Regions from separate parts of the Nakamurella flavida genome, predicted to be linked through region 2. Evidence: riboswitches for the same ligand, from Rfam matches in the RefSeq annotation. Region 2 holds a riboswitch; each other region holds the start of a gene.
The links. A riboswitch is a leader RNA that binds a small molecule or an ion and turns the genes downstream of it on or off. The one in region 2 is predicted to bind S-adenosylmethionine.

Region 1: it holds a riboswitch for S-adenosylmethionine, as region 2 does, so the genes downstream of both, J2S58_RS16490 (aminotransferase class V-fold PLP-dependent enzyme) here and J2S58_RS02770 (LLM class flavin-dependent oxidoreductase) in region 2, are expected to answer to the same signal.
Region 3: it holds a riboswitch for S-adenosylmethionine, as region 2 does, so the genes downstream of both, J2S58_RS07705 (ABC transporter substrate-binding protein) here and J2S58_RS02770 (LLM class flavin-dependent oxidoreductase) in region 2, are expected to answer to the same signal.

What each region holds. Positions count from the first base shown of each region.
Region 1 is NZ_JAUSQV010000001.1:3,713,462-3,721,002, forward strand. It holds gene J2S58_RS16475 (YhgE/Pip domain-containing protein) at 1-2,195, shown strand, start outside; gene J2S58_RS16480 (MarR family winged helix-turn-helix transcriptional regulator) at 2,351-2,971, shown strand; gene J2S58_RS16485 (MDR family MFS transporter) at 2,971-4,929, shown strand; gene J2S58_RS16490 (aminotransferase class V-fold PLP-dependent enzyme) at 5,041-6,507, opposite strand; SAM riboswitch class IV at 6,547-6,661, opposite strand; tRNA gene J2S58_RS16495 (tRNA-Glu) at 6,851-6,923, shown strand; tRNA gene J2S58_RS16500 (tRNA-Asp) at 6,980-7,053, shown strand; tRNA gene J2S58_RS16505 (tRNA-Phe) at 7,101-7,174, shown strand; gene J2S58_RS16510 (dihydrolipoyl dehydrogenase family protein) at 7,281-7,541, shown strand, end outside.
Region 2 is NZ_JAUSQV010000001.1:613,311-620,851, forward strand. It holds gene J2S58_RS02740 (SIMPL domain-containing protein) at 1-637, shown strand, start outside; gene J2S58_RS02745 (hypothetical protein) at 751-1,131, shown strand; gene J2S58_RS02750 (hypothetical protein) at 1,137-1,307, shown strand; gene J2S58_RS02755 (formimidoylglutamate deiminase) at 1,518-2,867, shown strand; gene J2S58_RS02760 (thioesterase family protein) at 2,889-3,710, opposite strand; gene J2S58_RS02765 (hypothetical protein) at 3,780-4,013, opposite strand; SAM riboswitch class IV at 4,250-4,359, shown strand; gene J2S58_RS02770 (LLM class flavin-dependent oxidoreductase) at 4,563-5,780, shown strand; gene J2S58_RS02775 (NtaA/DmoA family FMN-dependent monooxygenase) at 5,777-7,153, shown strand; gene J2S58_RS02780 (DUF4395 domain-containing protein) at 7,150-7,541, shown strand, end outside.
Region 3 is NZ_JAUSQV010000001.1:1,709,077-1,716,617, reverse strand. It holds gene J2S58_RS07710 (carbohydrate ABC transporter permease) at 33-1,007, opposite strand; gene J2S58_RS07705 (ABC transporter substrate-binding protein) at 1,046-2,386, opposite strand; SAM riboswitch class IV at 2,410-2,520, opposite strand; gene J2S58_RS07700 (putative protein N(5)-glutamine methyltransferase) at 2,628-3,419, opposite strand; gene J2S58_RS07695 (alkene reductase) at 3,490-4,563, opposite strand; gene J2S58_RS07690 (DUF3592 domain-containing protein) at 4,732-5,247, shown strand; gene J2S58_RS07685 (demethylmenaquinone methyltransferase) at 5,404-6,090, shown strand; gene J2S58_RS07680 (geranylgeranyl reductase family protein) at 6,289-7,541, shown strand, end outside.

The DNA.
Region 1 (7,541 bases), 3.1 Mb from region 2:
CCTTCCGGCTCGGCAGCTTCGAGCTGCGACGGTTCAAGGGCCCGTTGCCGATCCTGGCCCTGGTGTTCGTCCTGCTGGTGCCGCTGCTCTACGGCGCGCTGTACCTGTGGTCGACGTGGGATCCGTACGGCCGGCTGGACAAGGTGCCGGTCGCGGTGGTCAACCAGGACCAGGCCGTCTCGGTCGACGGGCGCACCGTCGACGCCGGTGACCAGTTCGTCGCCGAGCTGCAGAACAACCCGATCTTCGACTGGAACTTCGTCGAGCAGTCCGAGGCCGAGACGGGCCTGGCCCAGGGTCGGTACTACCTGGTCATCACCGTCCCGTCGGACTTCTCCGGGAACCTGGCCAGCGGCCCGGGCATCGACCCGCAGCGTGCGGTGCTCCAGCTGCGCCGCGACGACGCCAACGGCTACGTCATCGGCACGCTGACCGACTCGGTGAAGGACCGGCTCACCGCGGCCATCGACAAGGCCGCCATCGGGGCCTACTTCGACGCGGTGTTCACCAACCTGCAGAACATCCGCAGCGACGTCACGGCCGCCGGGGACGCCGCCGGTCAGCTCGCGTCCGGAGCCGGCACCGCCGTCACCGGCGGGTCCGACCTGGCGGGCGGGCTGGTCTCCGCGCAGGACGGCGCCACCCAGCTGCTGAACGGACTCACCGACGCGCAGAACGGCGCCACCCAGCTCGCCACCGGAGCCACCACGGCGCAGCAGGGATCGGCCCAATTGAGTTCCGGGGTCGCCGACGCGCAGGCCGGTGCCCAGCAGCTGTCCTCCGGTCTGGGCACGCTGTCGACCGGGTCGGGCCGGCTGGTGTCCGGCGCCGACCAGGTCGCCACCGGCACGGCTCAGTTGGCCGGGACGGCCGTCCCCGTGCTGGACGCGATCGGTGCCGCCATCCCCCGGATCACCGCCGCGAACACGGCCTTCGCCGACCTGATCGACGCCGACTCCGGGCAGGCCACCGGCCGGTTGGCCGAGCTGGCCACGCTGGCCCAGCAGCTGCCGGCCGGGCCCACCAAGACCGCGCTCATCGAGGCGCTCAACGCCGCCACCACCGACGTGGCCACCGCCGCCACCGCGGTCGACTCGGCCGTGGCCGCCCTGAACGCGGACGGCGGCGTGGTGGCCGGCGACGTGTCGGCCGCCGCGTCCCAGATCGACCAGCTGGCCACCGGGGCCGCCGCGGTCGCCGACGGGGCAGCGGACGTCGACGCCGGGGTGTCCTCGGCGGCGTCCGGCGCGACCGATCTGGCCAGTGGACTGTCCACCGCCTCCTCGGGAGCGCAGAGTCTGGACTCCGGGCTGCTCGGCCTGGTCGACGGGGCGAACCAGCTCGGCCAGGGCCTGGTCACCCTGCAGACCGGGGCGCAGTCGCTGTCCGACGGCATCGGTACCGCGCAGACCGGGGCCGGTTCGCTCACCGACGGCATCTCCCAGCTGCAGGCCGGTGCCACCCAGCTCGCCGACCAGCTGAACCAGGGCGCGGCCCGCATCCCGGCGCTGACGGAGGACCAGTCGAACTCCGCCGCCCAGGTGCTCTCCGAGCCGGTGGACGTGCAGACCACGGTGGACAACGCCGCGGTGTACTACGGGCGCGGGCTGGCCCCGTTCTTCTTCGCCATCGCGATGTGGGTGTTCGGCATCACCGCCTTCCTGGTGCTGCGGCCCATCTCCGGGCGCGCCCTGGTCGGCCGCGCCTCGGCGCTGCGGTTGGCGATGGCCGGCTGGCTGCCGATCCTGGCGGTGGGCGGCGCGGGTGCCCTGATCCTGCTGGGCGTGTGCTGGGCGGCGCTCGGGCTGGACCCGGTCAACGTCGGGCCGACGTTCCTGGTGATCCTGCTGGCCGCGGCCTGCTTCACCGCCATCGCCCACCTGCTGCGGACGGCGCTGGGGGTGGTCGGGTCGGCGCTGACGCTGGTGCTGCTCATGGTGCAGCTGACGAGCGCGGCCGGCATCTACCCGGCCGAGACGCTGCCCGCTCCGCTCCGGGCGATCCATCCGTTCCTGCCGATGACGTATCTGGTGGACGCGCTCCGGGTGGCGTTCACCGGCGGGTTGGCCGAGCACCTCTGGCGGGATGTCGCGGTGCTCGCCGCGTTCGCCGTGCTGGCGCTGGCCATCACGGTGGCGGTGGTGGCGCGACGCAAGCGGTTCGCCCTCCGCGACCTGCATCCCGCACTGGGCTAGCTCGGCGCAGACTCGTCCGCCCGCCCCGTGCTGATCGGGGCGGGCGGCTCCGGAGACCGACGTCACAGGGAACCTGGTCGACGGCGCGGCTCGACGGGTAGATGATTGCGCCCGGCAACTAGATGTCTGCCGCAAGCAACTATCGACGAGGGCTGATGAGCGAACACCTGCTGGACCGGACGGTCGACCCGACCGCCCTGCCGGAGGCCACCGGCAGCTGCGGCTGCTCCATCCGTCCGGCCCCCGCCGGTTCCGGGGCCATGGACGAGGACACCCTGCACTCGGAGATCGCCGGCGCGATCCTGTCCGTCGTCCGTCAGTACGCCGGCATCAAGGCCCGGCTGGTGGACACCCCCGAGGGGGAGATGCACCTGTCGATCCTGCTGGGCAAGGTCACCGCGCACGGACCGCTGCGGGCCGGTGACCTCGCCGACCGGATCAACGCCGATCCCTCCACCGTCTCCCGCCAGGTCGCCGCCCTGGTCAAGGCCGGGCTGCTCGAACGCCGGGCCGATCCCGACGACGGGCGGGCCTCGCTGCTCGTCGTCACCGACGCCGGCCGGGCCCGGCTGGCCGAGCACGAGGTCCGGCGGGGCTGGGCCACCGCTCCCGTGCTGGCCGGCTGGAGCCTGCACGACCGCTCCGAGCTCCTCCGGCTGATGAGTCGGTACGCCCTCGACCTGCACGACCACCGTGACGAGATCGTCGCGATGCTGACCGGCGCCGCCCGCGCCGCCGCCCCCACCCGCTCCACCGGCACGGAAGAAGACCGCTGATGTCCACCACGACGCCCGAGAAGGGCACCACCGCCACCGCGGTGGAGTCGCCCACCGGCTTCACCCACAAGCAGATCATGACGATCCTGGCCGGTCTGCTCGCCGGCATGTTCCTGGCCGCGCTCGACCAGACCATCGTCAGCACCTCGATCCGCACCATCGCGGACGACCTCAACGGTCTGTCGGTGCAGGCGTGGGTGACCACCGCCTACCTGATCACCTCCACGGTCAGCACCCCGCTCTACGGGAAGCTGTCCGACATCTACGGGCGTCGGCCACTGTTCGTCACCGCGATCGTGCTGTTCGTCGTCGGGTCGTTCGCCTGCGCGTTCGCCACCTCGATGCCGCAGCTGGCCGCGTTCCGCGCCTTCCAGGGTCTGGGCGCCGGTGGTCTGTTCTCCCTCGCGCTGGCGATCATCGCCGACATCGTGCCGCCCCGGGAGAGGGCCAAGTACCAGGGCTACTTCCTGGCCGTCTTCGGCACCTCCTCGGTGATCGGCCCGCTGGTCGGCGGGCTGTTCGCCGGCGCCGACACCATCCTGTGGATCACCGGCTGGCGCTGGGTGTTCCTGGTCAACGTGCCGATCGGGGCCATCGCGCTGTTGATCGTGTGGAAGAACCTGCACCTGCCGCACATGAAGCAGAGTCATCGCATCGACTGGTGGGGCGCCGCCGCGCTGATCGTCGGCATCGTGCCGATCCTGACCGTCGCCGAGCAGGGCCGGACCTGGGGCTGGGCCTCCGCGGCCTCGATCTCGATGATGGTGCTGGGTGTGCTGGGCATCGCCGCGTTCGTGGCCATCGAGTTCCGCATGAAGGACGAGGCGCTCATCCCGATGCGCCTGTTCCGCAGCCGGGTGTTCAGCACCGGCCTGGGCGCCGGCGTGCTCGTCGGTGTGGGCATGTTCGGTGCGCTGAGCTGCCTGCCGCTGTACCTGCAGCTGGTCAAGGGCGCCTCGCCCACCGCGTCCGGTCTGCTGCTGCTGCCGATGATGATCGGCATCATGAGCGGCTCGATCGCCTCCGGGCAGATCACCTCCCGCACCGGCAAGTACAAGATGTTCCCGGTCATCGGGACGGCTCTGCTGGCCGCGGCGTTCTTCCTGCTGCTGACCGTGAAGATCGGCACCCCCTACTGGCAGCTGGACATCTACTTCCTGATGGTCGGTGTGGGCCTCGGCCTGAACATGCAGACGCTGACCATCGCGGTGCAGAACGCCGTCCCGGCTCGCGACATCGGTGTGGCCACCTCCTCGGTGACCTTCTTCCGGCAGATGGGCGGCACCCTGGGTGTCGCGGTGTTCCTGTCGCTGCTGTTCAACTCCGTGCCGTCCAACATCGCCGCGTCCACCGCCACGCTGGCCCAGGCCCCGGCCTACCAGCAGGCCGTGGCCTCCGCGGTCGCCGACCCGACCAGCCCGAGCCACCAGCTGGCGATCAACCTCGTGGCCGCCGGCCGGGGGGACACCGGGGCGCAGGCCGCCATCCAGGACGCGCTGAACAACGACTCCTCGTTCCTGGGTCGGGTGGATCCGCTGCTGGCCGAGCCGTTCAAGCAGGCCTTCGTGGACTCGACCCATCTGGTCTACCTGGTCGGCGGCATCGTCATGGTGCTGGCGTTCCTGCTCGTCCTGACGCTCAAGGAGATCCCGCTGCGCACCATGTCGGCGATCGACGAGCGGCGTGCCGAGGAGGCCTCGCTCGCCGCCGAGACGTTGCCGCCGTCCGGTCTGGCCACCACGACGGAGACGAGTACGACCGGCGCCACGGCCGACGCTCCGGCCGCCGGATCGACGGCCCGGGAGGTGCACGCGGGTACCTCGGGAGGGGGCGCGCACGCCGCCACCGGTGATCCGGGACAGCTGCGGGTCGCCGATCTCGCCGCCCGCCCGACGGCCGCACCGTCGACGGACGGGACTGCGCCGGACGGGACGCCCGGACGGCACGCCCGCACCTGACGCAGCTGGTCGACCCCGGTCGATTCCGACCGACGACGAAGCCCGGATCCGCAGCGGATCCGGGCTTCGTCGTGTCTGCCTGTGCCGCAGGCGTGGGTCATGCGGGCGGGCTCACTGCCAGGGGGCGATGACCGGGGTCGCGCGGTCGTCGATCGCGGGGACGGGGCGTCCGTCACGCACGACGTACTGCAGGCGCGGACCGTGCAGGGCGATCCGGCGGACGGCCGCGATCAGCCGCTCGACGTGCTCGCTGGTGGTGCCCAGGCCGATGGACGCGCGGACCGCCTGCCCGTCGGCGCCGGAGTCGGCGCACCCGGCCGCCCCGAGCAGTCGGCGCACCAGCGGGTGGGCGCAGAAGGCGCCGTCCCGCACGCCGATGCCGTACTCGGCGGACAGGGCGGCGGCGACCAGGGCGGCGGGCCGGTCAGTGACGGTGAACGTCGCCACCCCGATGCCCGGGACCTCGTCCGCCTCCGATCCCGGGCCGTCCGGGCGGCCCGACCCGCCGGAGCCGAAGAGGGTGTGCACGGTGACGCCGGGGATCGCGGACAGGCCGTCGCGCAGGCGGTCGGTGAGCAGGTGTTCGGCGGTGGCCAGGGCCTCGTGGTCGGCTCCGGCCAGCAGGTGGCAGGCGGTGGCCAGGGCGACCGCGCCCAGCACGTTCGGGGTGCCGGCCTCGTGCCGTTCGGGGACCGGCTTGAAGGTGACCGCGTCGTCGGTGACGGTGGCGGTGGCCCCGCCGCCCAGCAGGTACGGATCAGCCTGGTCGAGCCAGTCGGCCGGGCCGACGAGCGCCCCGGTGCCGTAGGGCGCGTACAGCTTGTGCCCGGACAGCGCGACGTAGTCCACGCCCAGTTCGGTGATGGAGAACGGGCGGTGCGGCGCGAGCTGGGCGGCGTCGAGGGCCACCCGGGCCCCCCGGGAGCGGGCCACCGCGGCCAGCTCACCGACGGGCCACAGCTCACCGGTGACGTTGGAGGCGCCGGTGATGACGAGCAGGGCGGGGCCGGCGGGCCGCCGGCGCAGGGCGTCGTCGACCAGGGCGACCGCCTCGGCGGGGGAGGCCGGGGCCGGGAGGCGGATCACGTGGTGATGCACCCAGGGCAGCAGGGCGGCGTGGTGCTCGGTCTCGAACACGACCACGGTCGTCCGCGCGGGCAGGCAGTGGGCCAGCAGGTTCAGCGAGTCGGTGGTGTTCCGGGTGAAGATCACCGCGTCGGTGGGTCGGCCGCCGACGAAGTCCCGGACGGGCCGCCGGGCGCCCTCGTACAGCTCGGTGCAGACCCGGGAGTGCCAGCCGGCGCCCCGGTGGACGCTGGCGTACTGCTCGACGACGGCGGCCACCGTGCGCTCCACCGCGGCCAGCGCGGGAGCCGACGCGGCCGCGTCCAGGTTGGCGTACTCGATGTGCCCGCCGCCGGCCAGCGGCACCGTGCGTCCGGCGCCGGACAGCTCGAGACCGGGGGCGTGCGGGTGGCGGACGACGCGGGGGGCCGGCCGGGCCGGCGTCGTCCAGCGCAGGGCGGGGACGGCGTCCAGGGCGGCGGCCAGATCGGGGCGATCCAGGAGCAGAGTCATCGGAGATGTCCCTCATGCCGGGGACCAGGGTGTTCGCCGGGTCCGCGCTTGCCCGAACGCGCAGCGCGCCGGGCCAGGTCGTCATCCGGGGCACCCCGCCGCGGGGGAGGGTTGCCGGTCAGCAAGCCGGAGCTACGCGCTGACACTCATGACCTATCGCCGGGAACGCTAGCAAACCCCCGGCGGTTCGTCACCCCCGATCCGATGGGAGAGGGGTGGGTGGACCCGTCGATCGTCGTGCCCGCGCCGGGGTGCGGGTATCGTTTTGGAAGTCACCGACGGCCTGCCGTATGCTTTCCAAGCTCCCAACGGCCAGCCGTTGGAGGCGGGTTTTACCGGCCCAGCCCCCATCGTCTAGCGGCCTAGGACGCTGCCCTTTCAAGGCGGTAGCACGGGTTCGAATCCCGTTGGGGGTACGGCAAGTCGGACCGGATTCATCCGGTACGGTTGTCCAGCACGACGAGGTTCACCAGGCCCCGTAGCGCAGTTGGTTAGCGCGCCGCCCTGTCACGGCGGAGGTCGCGGGTTCAAGTCCCGTCGGGGTCGCAGTACCTGGGCCGGATCCGAGTTCTCTCGGGTCCGGCCCGCTTCATGGCCAGGTAGCTCAGTCGGTACGAGCGTCCGCCTGAAAAGTGGAAGGTCGCCGGTTCGATCCCGGCCCTGGCCACCGCACGTCAGCCCCCGTCTCGCCCCGGCGAGCGGGGGCTGACTGCTGTTCCGGTCCGATCGGTCCCCACCTGTGCCGCTCGGAGTCGTCCGCCTACCGTGGGGTCATGAGCAACGCCACCCCGGCCGGAGCAGCCGACACGCAGGACACCTGGGACGTCATCGTCATCGGCGGTGGTCCGCCCGGGGAGATCGCCGCCCAGTACGCGATCCAGGGCAGTGACCGCACGGCGGTCATCGTCGAGCAGGAACTGGTCGGCGGGGAGTGTTCGTACTGGGCGTGCATGCCCAGCAAGGCCCTGTTGCGCCCGGTCGAGGTGCTGGCCACGGCCCGGCACCTGCCCGGGGTGCAGAGCCTGGTCGGCGAC
Region 2 (7,541 bases):
GCCCGATGCGCCGTCCGGTGGTCTGCGATTGATCACCACGCTCGGCACCGGACAAGCCACCGGCGTACCGGACATCGTCACAGTGACGCTTGGCGTGCAGACCGCCGCCGCGACTGCGCAGGCAGCGTTGGACGACAACAACCAGCGGTCCGCCGGTCTCCTCACCGCCTTGAAGGCCCAGGGCGTCGCCGACGCCGACATCCAGACCAACCAGGTGTCGGTCCAACCGAGCTACGACCAGGCCGGCGGCATCACCGGTTACCAGGTCAGCAACATGGTCACGGCCACGATCCGCCCGCTGGCCTCGGCCGGTGCTGTACTCGATGCGGTCACCCAGGCGACCGGCGACGCCATCCGCATCCAGTGGATCGCCCTGTCGATCGACGACGACACCCCCGTCAGGGCGCAGGCCCGAGCCGACGCGGTCGTCAAGGCGAAGGCTCAGGCCGAGCAGTTGGCCGCGGCCGCCGGGGTGACTCTCGGACCGGTGTTCTCAGTGGTCGAGACCCCCCTGAACGGCGGCGGGGCGTACCAGAGCTACGCCGCGTCCTCTGCAGCCGCCGGATCGCCCGTCCCGATCGAGGCCGGCACCCAGGACGTGTCCGTCCAGGTCCAGGTCGCCTTCGAGATGCGATGAGCCGGCCCGAACCCCGCCGAGGCAGGTTGACGGGTCACCGGGTCGATCCGTCACCCTGAGGAAGCACCGAAAGCCACCCGCCGAGCGGTCACGCCAGCTGACACGATGCCGTCGTGAACTTCTTCCTGTCCGCCGGGTTCGGCGGCCTGTGCGCGGTGATCGGCGCGGCCATCGCCTACGCGGCCGCGACCCTGGCCACCCGCCAGAAGTCCAAGACCGACGCGGACCAGCGCAGGCAGGGCGAGGTCGCAGCTGCGTGGGACCGGTTCAAGTGGGTCATGGACCACCGCGATGAGTTCTCCCCCGCCCTCACCATCAGCCTGACCATCCAGCTCACCCAGACCGCCGACCGGCTCGGTGACCCCGACCTGGTCGCCATCGGTCGGGAGATCGGGACGGAGCTCCTCCGTCAGGGCGAACTGGCCCCGGCCGATCCGTCATCGACAACCGGGGATGATCCGGCGGATACTGAACTGGATCAGGAAGGGACGTGACCGCGATGTCTGCACCCACCACCCGTCGCAACCCGTTCGACGGCCTCACGCCGGACCAGCGCAAGGACGCCATGCGCAAGGCAGCGGAGATGGTCGACTGGCAGAGTCGCATCCTGGGCCAGCCCACGCCGGCCATCGCCAAGAAGTACCTCCCGCCGAACCCCGCCACCCGCTGACCGCTCGCGGCCCCCTGACCTCACCGCTCCTTCTGCACCTCGCCGTCGCCGATCCGTCAGACATCCTCCGCGGCCATGCGCCGGCGTCGGCTCGACGGATGCGAGGCTGACGGCATGTCCGGAACCGCCGTCCCGTCACCCGATCCTCTCCCTGTCGACCGCAGTCGAGGTCCGGAGGCAAGCAGCGGGGTCGACGTCGCGCAGCGGCCGGTGAACGATCCCGATCCGGTGACGCGCACGGTCTCCCGATGGTTCGCTCGGGACGCAGTGCTCCCGACCGGCCCGGCCCGGGACGTGTCGTTCACCGCCGCGGCCGGCGTGCTGACGGACGTCGCCGTCGGGTCGGAGCCCCATCCCGACGCCACCCGCCTGCCCGGCGTCGTGCTGCCCGGTCTGGCCAACTGCCACAGCCACGCCTTCCACCGCGCGCTGCGCGGGCGCACCCACGGCGACGGCGGGACGTTCTGGACGTGGCGCGAAGGCATGTACGAGGTGGCCGGCCGCCTGGATCCCGACCGGTACCTGGCCCTGGCCCAGGCGACCTACGCCGAGATGGCCCTGGCCGGGATCACCGCCGTCGGCGAGTTCCACTACCTGCACCACCAGCCCGACGGCCGGCCCTTTGACGACCCGAACGCCATGGGTGCAGCACTCGTCCAGGCCGCCGACGACGCCGGGATCCGCCTGACCCTGCTCGACACCTGTTACCTGGCCGGGGGTCTCACATCTCAGGGGCACCAGGAGCTCGGTGACCGGCAGCTCCGGTTCGGCGACGGCACCGCGGACCGGTGGGCCGAACGCGTCGCCCTGCTGCGCGACACGGACGCCGTGCGCATCGGCGCCGCGGTGCACTCCGTACGGGCGGTTCCCCGGGGCGCGCTCCGGGTGGTCGCGGACGCCGCGGCCGGCCGGCCGCTGCACGTGCACCTGTCCGAGCAACCAGCGGAGAACGAGGCCTGCCAGGGCTTCTACGGCCTGTCCCCCACGGCCCTGCTCGATGCCGAAGGCGTGCTGGGCCCGCGGACCAGCGCCGTCCACGCGACCCATCTGACGGGAGGAGACATCGCCACCCTGGGCCGCACCGGCACCACCTCCTGCTTCTGCCCGACCACCGAACGGGATCTCGCCGACGGGATCGGCCCGGCCCGGGCCCTTCAGCGGGCCGGGTCGCCGCTGTCCCTCGGGTCCGATCAGCACGCCGTCATCGATCTCCTCGAGGAGGCGCGGGCGCTGGAGATGCACGAACGGCTGGACAGCCGGGAACGGGGCCGCTTCTCCCCCGTCGAGTTGCTGACCGCGGCGACCCGGTACGACTCCCTGGGGTGGCCGTCGGCCGGCCGCCTGGAGGTCGGGGCGGCCGCCGACCTCGTCGCCGTCCAAACCGACTCCCCGCGGACGGCCGGATCGCTCCCGGGGCAGATCCTGCTGTGCGCCACCGCATGCGACGTCGACACCGTCGTGGTCGCGGGTCGGACCGTGGTCAGCGACGGCGCCCACGTGCTCGGTGACGTCGGGCGCCTGCTCGCCGAGGCCATCGCGCCGCTGTGGGCGAGCGACTGAGCCGACCGCCCGGCCGGCCGATCAGCGCGGCAGCCGACGGGTCTGCCGGACCCGGGCGACGAGGCTGCCCTGCTCGTCGTGCAGATCGGCCTCGTCCACGCACACCCCGCCGTCCTGCCAGGCCGTCCACTGGTCCACCCGCACCCAGGCACCCAGCGGGGGCGGGGTGCCGATGACATGCAGGGTCAGTTCGACCGTCGGCACGATGACGGGCGCCGACAGCACGGCGTAGAGGCTCGGCGGCAGACAGTCCACCAGCACCCCGAGCTGGGTCGTCGCGTCCGGCAGGTGGGCGGGCTCCCGCAGCCGCACCCAGGCGGTCAACCGGGGCTCCGCGCCGCCGGCCAGGGGCCGCCCGGTGCCCAGCGCCCGGAACTCCAGGTGCGTGGTGAACGGGACGAAGTCCGCGGGCTGCACCAGGGCCTCGCCGCCCTCCGGACCGACGAACCCGGCGGGCAGATCCCCGGCGTGCGTGGTGGAGGAACCCGGGGCCGAACCGATCGCCAGCACCTGGGTGACCGCTCGCAGCGTGCCGGCCTGCCACGTCCCGCTGCGCACGCTCGACGTCGACCCGAGCCGGTCCGGTTCGACCCGCGCCGTCACCGCGAGATCGGGGGCCACGGCCTGCAGGAAGTGCGTCGTGCTCGTCCGCACCACCGGCCGCCGACCGGCCGTCGAGGTCAGGTCGGCCAGGGCGGCGGCCACCGCGTGGCCGACGATGAGTCCGCCCTGGATGGAGGTGAACGACCGCCAGGACCGGTCCCAGGTCGTGGTCTGTCCCTGCGCGGTGTGTTCCGGCACGGCGCTCGCCGGTGTGCTGCGTTCCTGCTCCGCCTCGCTCATGACCCCCATCCTCGCCCTCCGGTCGGAGCGGCATGCCGCCGACGTCGGCCCACCGACGGTGGCGGGACGTCAGGGTCGGATGAGACCGCGTCGCGGCAGGTACTCCCGGGTGTCCTTCTCCTTGCTGCACAGGGTGCAGGCCCGGTAGCCCTGCTGTTCCAGGCCGCGGGTCTCGGGGTTGGGATCGGGGAAGTCGACGAAGTGGTGCCAGTGGATGCGGCAGCGCCAGTGTCGCCCGGTGGGCAGCGCGTCCTGGGCGCCCAGCCGGACGGGTCGGTCGTCGTCGGAACGGGCAGCCGTCACGCCGGACCCTCCTCCCCTGCGAACAGACCGCGTCAGGCTGCCGGTCTCCCCACCGCGGGTCCACCGACCCCGAGACGGTGCGATGGCACCCACGCCAGTGTGCGCCGGGAGTCGGACTCCTCGGAAGACCCCACGACCGGGGACCGAGCCCGCGTTCCCCGATTCGCCTTCGGGACGGACCATCTTCCCCCACCGGTGCGGTAGGGAATTCCGACGGCGCTGTTATCGTCGTCAGCGGTGATGAGCGTCAGCATCGAGCCCTGGCTTGCTGACCGGCAACCCTCCCTGCGGTGGGGTGCTCCAGGTGACAACCGGGCCGTGTCGATCGACGCGGCAAGCGCACGGAGCGGGCGGACGCCCGCGGAAGCAGGTCGAACGCCATGAGCAACTCGCCGGCCCTGACCGCCCGGTGGGTGACGCGCCGCCACATCGATCTGCAGCGCTCGCACAGCGCACTCTGTCCGCGCTGACCGCAGCCGCCCCTCCGTTCGCCCCTGCTCCCTGACGCGTCTCCGACGCCCGGGACCGCACCCATCCCCGAAGGTTTCCATGACCCCCCTGCATCTCGCCATCGCCCTCGACGGCGCCGGCTGGCACCCCGCCGCCTGGCGCGAACCCACCGCCCGGCCGGCCGAGCTGTTCACCGCCGGCTACTGGGTCGACCTGGTCCGCTCCGCCGAGGCCGGCCTGCTCGACTTCGTCACGGTGGAGGACTCGTTCGACCTGCCTCCGCTGTCCCTTGACCCGCAGCACGTCCAGGGGCGACTGGACGCGGTGCTCACCGCCTGCCGCGTCGCCCCGCTCACCGAGCGGATCGGCCTGGTCCCCACCCAGGTCGCGACGCACACCGAGCCGTTCCACGCGGCCAAGGCGATCGCCACCCTGGACTTCGTGTCCCGGGGCCGGGCCGGCACCCGCATCCAGGTGTCCCACCGGGCCACCGAGTTCGCCAACGTCGGCCGGCGCACCCCACCCGACGTCAGGGACGCCGACCAGCTGGGCGTCCTGTTCGACGAGGCCGCCGACCACGTGGAGGTCTCCCGCCGGCTCTGGGACAGCTGGGAGGACGACGCCGAGATCCGCGACGCGGCCACCGGTCGGTTCATCGACCGGTCCAAGGTGCACTACATCGACTTCGCCGGGGACTTCTTCTCGGTGAAGGGCCCGTCGATCGTGCCCCGCCCCCCGCAGGGCCAGCCGGTCGTCACCGCCCTCGCCCACGTGGAGCACGCCTACCGGCTGGCCGCACGCAGCGCCGACATCGTGTTCGTGACGCCCCGCGACGCGGACGACGCCGCGCACATCGTGGGTCTGGTGCGCGAGGCGGAGGCCGAAGCCGGCCGTGAGCAGGGGGAGGTGCGGGTCTTCGCCGACCTGGTCGTGTTCCTCGACCGGCCCGGCGAGTCCGGCGCGGCCCGGCGGGCCCGCCTGGACGCCGCGGACGGGACGGAGGGGACCGAGTACGCCTCCGACGCCGCCATCCTCACCGGGTCGGCGGCGCTCGTCGCCGATGTGCTCGCGTCCTGGCAGCACGCCGGGATCTCCGGGTACCGACTGCGCCCGGCCGCCCTGCCCGACGATCTGGACGCCATCACCGCCGACCTCGTTCCCGAGCTGCAGTCCCGCGGGCTGTTCCGGCGGGAGTACGCCGAGACCACCCTGCGCGAACGGCTCGGCCTGGACCGCCCGCCCAGCCGCTACGCGTCCGCCGCCGCGGCCACCGCGGCCACCGGCAGCACCGCCGTCACCACCGGAGGAGTGGCATGAGCCGCCCACGCAAGCAGATCCATCTCGCCGCGCACTTCCCCGGCGTCAACAACACCACCGTGTGGAGCGACCCCCGCTCGGGCAGCCACATCGACTTCGACTCCTTCCGCCGGTTCGCCCAGGTCGCCGAGCGGGCGAAGTTCGACTTCCTGTTCCTGGCCGAGGGTCTACGGCTGCGGGAGCAGAACGGGCGCATCTACGACCTGGACGTCGTCGGCCGCCCGGACACCTTCGCGGTCCTGGCCGCGCTGGCCGGGGTGACCGATCGACTCGGGCTGGCCGGCACCATCAACTCCACGTTCAACGAGCCGTTCGAGGTGGCGCGGCAGTTCGCCACCCTGGACCACCTGTCCGCCGGCCGGGCCGCCTGGAACGTCGTCACCTCCTGGGACGCCTTCACCGGGGAGAACTTCCGCCGCGGCGGCTTCCTGCCGCAGGACCAGCGCTACGAACGGGCGGAGAGCTTCCTGGACGCGGCCGGCGTGCTGTTCGACTCCTGGGCCGGGGTCGAGGTGACCGCGGACAAGGCGGCCACCTTCCTGGGCGGTGTGCCCGGCGACGGCCCCGGCCGATACGCGGTGCACGACAACCACTTCGACATCTCGGGGCAGTTCACCGTGCCGCAGAGCCCACAGGGCCGGCCGGTGATCTTCCAGGCCGGTGACTCCGAGCAGGGCCGGGAGTTCGCCGCCGCGTCCGCCGACGCGATCTTCACCCGGCACGGCACCCTGGAGGCCGGACAGGCGTTCTACGCCGACATCAAGGGCCGGCTCGGCCGGTTCGGCCGGACCCACGACCAGCTCCTCGTGCTGCCGGCGGCCACCTTCGCCCTCGGCGACACCCAGGAGCAGGCGGAGGAGAACGCCGCCGACATCCGCCGCCGACAGGTGTCCGGGCAGACGGCGATCAAGCTCGCCGAGCAGCTGTGGAACCTGGACCTGTCCGACCACGACCCGGACGGACCGGTACCCACCGTCGACCCGGTCGTCGGCGAGAACACCATCGCCCGCGGGCGGGCCAGCGTGCGCCAGCACACCGATCCGCGGGAAACCGCGCAGAAGTGGCGGGACCTGGCCGCGGAGAAGGGACTGTCGCTGCGCGGGGTCGTCATCGAGATGAGTGCCCGGCAGACCTTCGTCGGCACCCCGGAGCGGGTCGCCGACCTGATCGACGAGTACGTGCAGGCCCACGCCAGCGACGGCTTCATCCTCGTCCCGCACATCACCCCCGACGGGTTGGCCGACTTCGCCGACTCCGTCGTCCCGATCCTGCAAGAGCGCGGGGTGTTCCGCACCGAGTACACCGGGACGACCCTGCGGGAGCACCTCGGGCTCGCCCTCCCCGCGAACACGAAGAAGGCTGTGGCGTCATGAGTCTGTTGACCTTCCCCAACCCGGTGAACGAGAAGGCCGCCCGGTCGGTGGCCGGCCTGGTCGTGCTGCTGTGCGCCCTGACACTGGTGACGCGCAGCCCATGGCTGCTCGCCGTGCTGGCCGCCGGGTTCCTCGCCCGGGTGGCCTCCGGGCCCCGGTTCTCGGTGTTCGGACAGCTCGCCACCCGGGTGCTGGCCCCCCGGTTCGGCGCGCTGCGTCTGGTGCCTGGGCCGCCGAAGCGGTTCGCCCAGGCCATCGGGGCCACACTGTCGGTCGCCGCGCTGATCAGCTACATGGCCGGGGCGCACGGCGCGGCATGGGTGCTCGTCGGCCTGATCACCGTCGCCGCCTTCCTGGAGGCCGCGTTCGCGATCTGCCTGGGCTGTCT
Region 3 (7,541 bases), 1.1 Mb from region 2:
CGGAGCCGGTGCGCTCGCGGGCAGGGGCGTGCTCACTGGTCCCCCCGCCGACCGAAGCCGAGGAACTTGGCCTGCAGCACGGTGACCACGGCGATGAGGGCGGCCAGGATGACCGCCCCCGCGCTGCCGTGCCCGAAGTCCTGCTGGTTGCCCAGCGCGATGTAGTACAGGTAGACCAGCGGCGGCCGGGCGTAGGGCGGATACCCGCCGCCGCCCGAGGCGCCGGCGTTCGCCAGCAGGTTGTAGAACTCGTCGAACGCCTGGAACGCGTTGATGAGCAGCAGCACCAGGATGGCCACCGAGGTGGCCCGCAACTGCGGGAAGGTGATGTACCGGAACGTCTGCCAGCCCGGTTTCGCACCGTCGACCGCGGCCGCCTCGTACAGCACGGGCGGGATCCGCTGCAGCCCGGCCAGGAAGAGGATCATGAAGAACCCGACCTGCAGCCACAGCCGCAGGGAGACGATGACCAGCCAGTACCAGGGAGGTTGGGTCACCGAGAGCCAGGCCACCGGCTCGATGCCCACGGCGCGCATCAGCGTGTTGGCCAGGCCGAAGCGCACTCCGTTGAAGATGGAGAGCTTCCAGATCAGCGCCCCCACGACGTAGGAGCACGCGGTGGGCAGGAAGTACACCGAGCGGAAGAAGGTGCGCAGCACTCCGACCCGGTTCAGCATCAGCGCGAGGCCCAGCGACACCGCCAAGGTCAGCGGCACGATGAACGCGGCGAAGACCACGAACGTCCCGAGGCTGGACAGGAACGCCGGGTCGGTCAGCATGTCCCGGTAGTTGTCCAGCCCCACGAACACGGTGGGGGTCACCGTGTTCCGCGCCTCGTAGAAGCTGAGCCAGATGCTCCAGCCCATCGGGACGTAGACGAACACCAGCAGGCCGAGGAAGAACGGGCCCACGAAGGCCCAGAACCACAGCGTGCGGTTCTGATCGCCGGCCAGGCGACGCCGCAGGCCCGGTCGCGCCGCCGCCCGGGGCTCCGGCGCCGCGGTCACCGCGGAGGCCGTGGTCGGTGCCGGCCCGCCGGGCAGGGTCACCCGGCGACCCGGTCGAGTTCGGCCTGGACCGTCTGGGCGACGGTCGCCATCTCCGCGGCCGGATCGGAGCCGTCCTTGATGATCCGGGTGACGGCATCGCTCAGGGCGGTGCCGCTGGCCGGGGTCCACAGCAGCGGGGTCTGGGCATGACCGTTCTGCTCGACCAGGGTGACCGCGTCGGCGGCCGGGCCGCTCTTGAGGCCCTCGGCCTGGTCGGCCAGGCTGGTGCGGGCCGGGATGTGGAAGCCGTAGCTCTGCGCCCAGTCGATCTGGTCCTCGGTCCGGTCCACCCAGAGGTACTTCACGAAGGCCTTGGCCGCGTCCGGGTTCGTCGACTTCGCGCTGACCGCCGACCCGTAGGCGCCGATCGGCACCGAACCGGCGCCCACGGTCGCGCTGTAGGCGGGCCAGGGCAGCACCCCGAAATCGTCACCCAGGCCCTCCTGCAGTGCCGGAAGGGTCCACAGCCCGGTCCACTGCATGGCGGTGAGCCCGTCGACGAGGGCGGACGGATCGGACCAGTCGGCGGGGGCGCCGAGCAGCAGCGAGCCGCTGGTGAACAGGCCGTGCAACCGGCCCAGGGCCTCGGCGACCAGTGGGTCGGTGAACCCGATCTGGTTGTCCGCGGTCAGGTAGTCCGCGCCGACCGACCACATCACCGGCCCGGGCAGTACCCCGGCGCCACCGTCGTTCCCGACGAACAGGCCCTTGACGTCGGCGGTGGTCAGTGCGGCCGCGGCCGCCTCGAGCTCGTCGAAGGTCGTGGGCGGCTGCAGCCCGGCCGCCTCCAGCAGGCTCTTGCGGTAGACCAGCAACTGCATGTCGATCACCTGCGGGACCCCGTACAGCTTGCCCTGCCAGGTCATCCGCTCGATGAGCGACGGGGTGAAGTCGCCCGCCGCGTCGCCGAGGATGCCGGTCAGCTCGACGACCTGACCGCTCTGGATCTGGTCGATGGACGGCCCGTTCCCCGCCTCGAAGACGTCCGGGCCGGAGTCGGTGAGCAGCGCCGCGGCGACCTTCTTGTCGTAGTCGCCGGGGGACCACTGCACCGACACGGTGGCATCGGGGTAGGCGGCGGCGTACCGCTCGACCGCCTGCTGCGTCCCGGCCTCGCCGTACTGGTGGTACCACTGCGACAGCGTGGGCTTCGTGGCCGCCCCCGTGCCCGATCCCGCGGCGGCGACGGTCGTGGCGCCCTCGCGCCCGGTGTTCGAGCCGCAGGCCGCGAGGAGGCCGGCGGCGGCGAGGCCGGACCCGGTCTGCAGGAACCGACGTCGGCTCCAGGACGAGTCCGTGGACGGGGGGGTTCGGATGGGGGCGTGGGGGAGGACCACGGGACACCTCCGGGGTGCGCGGAGCGATGTGCTTGTCCGGCGGTTGTCGGACCGGGTCGTCACCTGGAGCACCCCCACACGTCGAACGGGGTTGCCGCCCGGCAAACCAGGGTTTGACGCCGGGACTCATGACCGTTTCGGACGCTAGACCCGGTGTCGACGGGTCGCAACCCCGAGGCGGGCCGGCCGTCGACCGTCACACCCGCCTGATCCGTACCGGTCCGCCCCGGTGGGGCGGACCTCAGGACTGCAGCCGGGCTCGGGCGATCACCACGGTGGCGCCGATGTCATCGGATCGCCCCACGACTGCGGTCAGGCCCGCCGCCACGCAGGCCTGCACGGTGAGATCGGCCTGCCGGTCGCTGGTCTCGACGAGCAGATACCCCCCCGGGATCAGCCACCGGGGGGCCAGGGCGGCGACCCGGCGGTGCACGTCCACGCCGTCGGACCCGCCGTCCAGGGCGATCCGGGCCTCGTGATCCCGGGCCTCCGGCGGCATCGACGCGATCGCCCCGGTCGGCACGTAGGGGGCGTTCGCCACGATCACGTCGACCCGGCCGAGCAGGTCACGGGGCAGCGGGTCGTCGAGGTCACCGAGCAGTGCGGTACCGATCCCGGCGAGATTGCGTTCCGCGCAGGCGATCGCAGTCGGGTCCAGGTCGACGGCGAACAGGACGAGACTCTCGACCTGCCGGGCGATCCCGGCCGCGACGGCACCCGACCCGCAGCACAGATCGACCACCGCCGCACCCGGGCCCACGAGGGCGACGGCCCGCTCGACGAGGAACTCGGTGCGCCGGCGGGGGACGAAAACCCCGGCGGTGACGGCGATCCGCATCCCGCAGAAGGCGGTCCACCCCAGGATGCACTCCAGCGGTTCGCCGTCGACCCGGCGCGCCACCCACTCCGTCAGCTGCCCGTCCGAGGTCGCCTCCGCGACCAGCAGGGCGGCCTCGTCCTCGGCGAACACGCAGCCGGCCCGACGCAGGGTCGCGACGACAGCCGCGTCCACCTGCATCCCGTGATCGTCCATCACGTCCTCCTGTCGACCCCGCGGACGGGGTCGACAGGACGGTAGCCGCCGGAGGTCCGGGCGGGTGGGATCAGGCGGACAGGCGCGGGTAGTCGGTGTAGCCCTCGGCGCCGCCGCCGTAGAAGGTGTCCGGGTTCGGGTCGTTCTCCGGGTGGCCGCCGGCCCAGCGCTCGACGAGATCGGCGTTGGCGATGACCGGACGGCCGACGGCGACCACGTCGGCCAGGTCGGAGTCGATGAGGTGGTGGGCCTCCTCGCGCGTGGTCATCTCGGCGAAGCCGGTGTTCATCATCACCGGGCCCCCGAAGCGGGTGGCCAGCTCGCGGACCAGCTCGGATGCCGGGTCCTTGTGCAGGATGCTCAGGTAGGCCAGGCCCAGCGGGGCCAGGCCGTCGACGAGCGCCCCGTAGGTCGCCGTGACATCGGCGGTGTCGGTCTCCGCGACGTCCTGGATGTTGTGCGCGGGGGACAGGCGGATCCCCACGCGTCCCGCGCCGATCTCGGCGGCCACCGCCGTGGTGACCTCCAGCACGAACCGGGCGCGCTCGGCGGGGCTGCCGCCGTACCCGTCGGTGCGCTGGTTGGACGCCGGGGACAGGAACTCGTGCAGCAGGTACCCGTTGGCACCGTGCACCTCCACCCCGTCGAGGCCGGCGTCCACCGCACGCCGGGCGGCGTCCACGAACTCCTGCTTGACGGTGTCGAGCTCGGCGGTGGTCAGGGCGTGCGGCACCGGGTACGGAGCCTTGCCGGCCGGGGTGTGCACCTCGCCGTCGATGGCGATCGCGCTCGGGGCCACGATGCGATCGGTCCCGGTGACGTCGGTGTGCGACACCCGTCCGGCACTCATCACCTGCATGACGACGACGCCGCCACGCTCGTGCACGGCGTCCGCCACGCGGGCCCACCCGGCGGCCTGCTCCGGCGTGACGATGCCGGGCTGGCCCGGATACCCCCGCGATTCCGCGCTGGGGTAGGTGCCCTCGGTGACGATCAGGCCGAGGCCGGCGCGCTGGGCGTAGTAGTCGGCGACGAGCTCGCCCGGGACGCCGTCCACGCTGGAGCGCATCCGGGTCAGGGGGGCCATCGCGACCTTGTTGCGCAGCTCCAGGGAGCCGAGGGTGACGGGGGAGAACAGATCCACGGGGACGTCCAAACGGAGAGGCGACAGGGGCTGGGGGATGGGCGCCCGCAGGGAGCGCCGGTCGTCGGTCACAGCGGTACGGCTCGTGGCGGTATTCCGGATCCGGACCGTGGTGGCGGCCACAGCTCGTGATCGCGGGGTCGGACGGGACCTTCCTAGACTGGACGGGTGTCGGCTCCGAGGACGTCCCCGCCCGCAGGTGCGGCGACCCCGGACGGTCCGCCCGGAGCGGATGCCGCGGCTCGGCCCCGGCGGGACCGACCCGTCCGCCCGGCCTGGTCGTGGGCCGCCCGGGTGGTCGCACTGCTCGGTGTCGCGGTCGTCGTGATGGTGGTGGCCCTGGGGGTCGGCATGCGCCTGGACGACGCGGCGATCGACCGGAACCCCGGGACGGCGACCGCCACGGTGCTGTCGGTCTCGCCGTTGCGCACCGGGATCGAGTTCGTCGAGGGTGGCGGGCTGACCGTGCGGCCCACCACGGGTGTCCTGTACCCGGGGCTCCTCTCCGTCGGGCAGCAGTTCCTCGTCGAGTACTCCACCCAGGATCCGACCGTGGTCCGGGTGGCCGGGCGGACCGCTGCCGTCGGCACGCTGCCCCTGGTGTTCACGCTCCTGGGCACGGTGGCCGTCGCCGGCCCGACCGTCTGGCTGTTCCGCCGGCGGTCCGGGCGCCCGCTCTGGTGACCCTCTGCTCCGTCACGGCCTGCTCCGTCACGGCGGCCGGCTGGGTGCCCGTCCTGCCGCCGCCGCCGCCGGCGCTCAGCCGCACGTTCCGCTCGGGCCGGCCCGTGTTCCGGCCTGGGTAGGCTGACCGGGCACGATCGGCGCAGGGGAGTGGTCATGGGTAGGGCGGGTCTGGAGAAGCAGCCGCAGCAGGTTGCCGCGATGTTCGACGCGGTGGCGGAGCGGTACGACCGCACCAACACCCTGCTGTCGTTCGGGCAGGACCGGCGCTGGCGGCGGTTGAGCGTGCGGGCGCTGGGCCTGACCCCCGGCCAGCGGGTGCTCGACGTGGCGGCGGGTACGGCGGTGTCCACGCAGGCCCTCACCCAGACCGGCGCCTGGTGCGTGGCCAGCGACTTCTCGCTCGGCATGTTGCGCGCCTCCCGGCACCTGCAGATCCCCCGGGTGGCCGGTGACGCCCTGCGACTCCCGTTCGCCGACGGGGCGTTCGACGCGGTGACGATCTCCTTCGGCCTGCGCAACGTGGTGGACGTGCCGGCGGCGTTGGCCGAGTTCGCCCGGGTCACCCGGCCCGGTGGGCAACTCCTGGTCTGCGAGTTCTCCCACGCCCGCCCGGCCCCGGTGGCCGCGGTCTACCGCTGGTACCTGCACCACGTCCTGCCGCGGCTGGCCCGTCGGGTCTCCTCCAACGCCGAGGCCTACCTGTACCTGCAGGAGACCATCGACGCCTGGCCGGACCAGGCCGGCCTGGCCCGGTTGATGACCACGGCCGGCTGGGGCGAGGTCGCCTGGCGGAACCTCACGTTCGGGGTCGTCGCCCTGCACCACGCCGTCCGCAGCTGATCCGGCCACGGTCCGCGGGGGCCGTTCACCCGATCGTCACCACGCCCGGGACCCCTACCGGGTGGCACCGTCGGTCCCGCGTCCTACACTGGGCGAGCACCACTTCGTGAACGGTTTCACAAGCTCGTTCACGGAGCCCGACACGGGGGATGGCCGCCGCCACATCCCTCTCGCCAGCGGGCGGTGCGAGAGGACGAGATGACCGTGCACCAGCTCCACCCCTCGGACACCACCGCCGACGTGATCGTCGTCGGTGCCGGTCCCGCGGGCTCCACGGTGGCCACGTACCTGGCCCGCAGCGGCGTCGACGTCCTGCTGCTGGAGAAGTCGGTGTTCCCGCGCGAGAAGGTCTGCGGCGACGGCATCACCCCGCGCGGCGTGAAGCAGGTGCTGGCCCTGGGCATCGACGTCTCCGGCCCGGACTGGATGAAGAACAAGGGCCTGCGGGTCGTCGGTGCCGGTCGCTCGGTCGAGCTCGACTGGCCCACCCTGCAGGACTATCCCGATTTCGGGCTGGTCCGCACCCGTCGCGACTTCGACGGCATGCTCGCCGAACTGGCCGTCAAGGCCGGCGCCCGGTTGCACACCGGCACCACCGTCTCCGGCCCGATCCGGGACGAGGCCACCGGCCGCATCACCGGGGTCACCGCCACCGTCCGGGACGCCGACGAGGTGGCCGACAACGCCGGCCGGTCCGGCAAGGGCGCCAAGCGGGAGATGACCTTCCACGCCCCGCTGGTCATCGCGGCCGACGGGGTGTCCGCCCGGGTCGCCCTGGGCATGGGCATCGCCAAGCGCGACGACCGTCCGCTCGGGGTGGCCGTCCGGCGCTACTACACCAGCCCTCGCACGCACGACGACTACCTGGAATCGCACCTGGAGCTCTGGGACCGCAGCAACGCGCGGTCGCCGAAGCTCCTGCCGGGTTACGGCTGGATCTTCGGCCTGGGCGACGGCACGGTCAACGTCGGGCTGGGCATGCTGAACTCCTCGTCGGCGTTCGGCAAGACCGACTACCGCGCCCTGCTGAAGACCTGGCTCGACGGCACCCCGGAGGAGTGGGGGCTGCGCGAGGAGAACGCCATCGGCGGCATCGGGGGAGCCGCACTGCCGATGGGCTTCAACCGCACCCCGCACTACGCCGACGGACTGCTGCTCATCGGTGATTCCGGTGGGGCGGTCAATCCGTTCAACGGCGAGGGCATCGCCTACGCGATGGAGTCCGCCGCCCTGGCCGCTGATTCGGTGCTCCAGGCGCTCGGCCGGCCGGAGGGGATCAGCCGCGAGGCGGCCCTGCACGGTTACGCCACCGCGATGACCGATCACCTGGGTTCCTACTACCGGTTGGGCGGGGTGTTCTCCACCCTGATCGGCCACCCGAAGATCATGCAGGCCGCCACCCGGCTCGGCCTGCCCCGCAAACACCTCATGTACCTGGTCCTCAAGCTGCT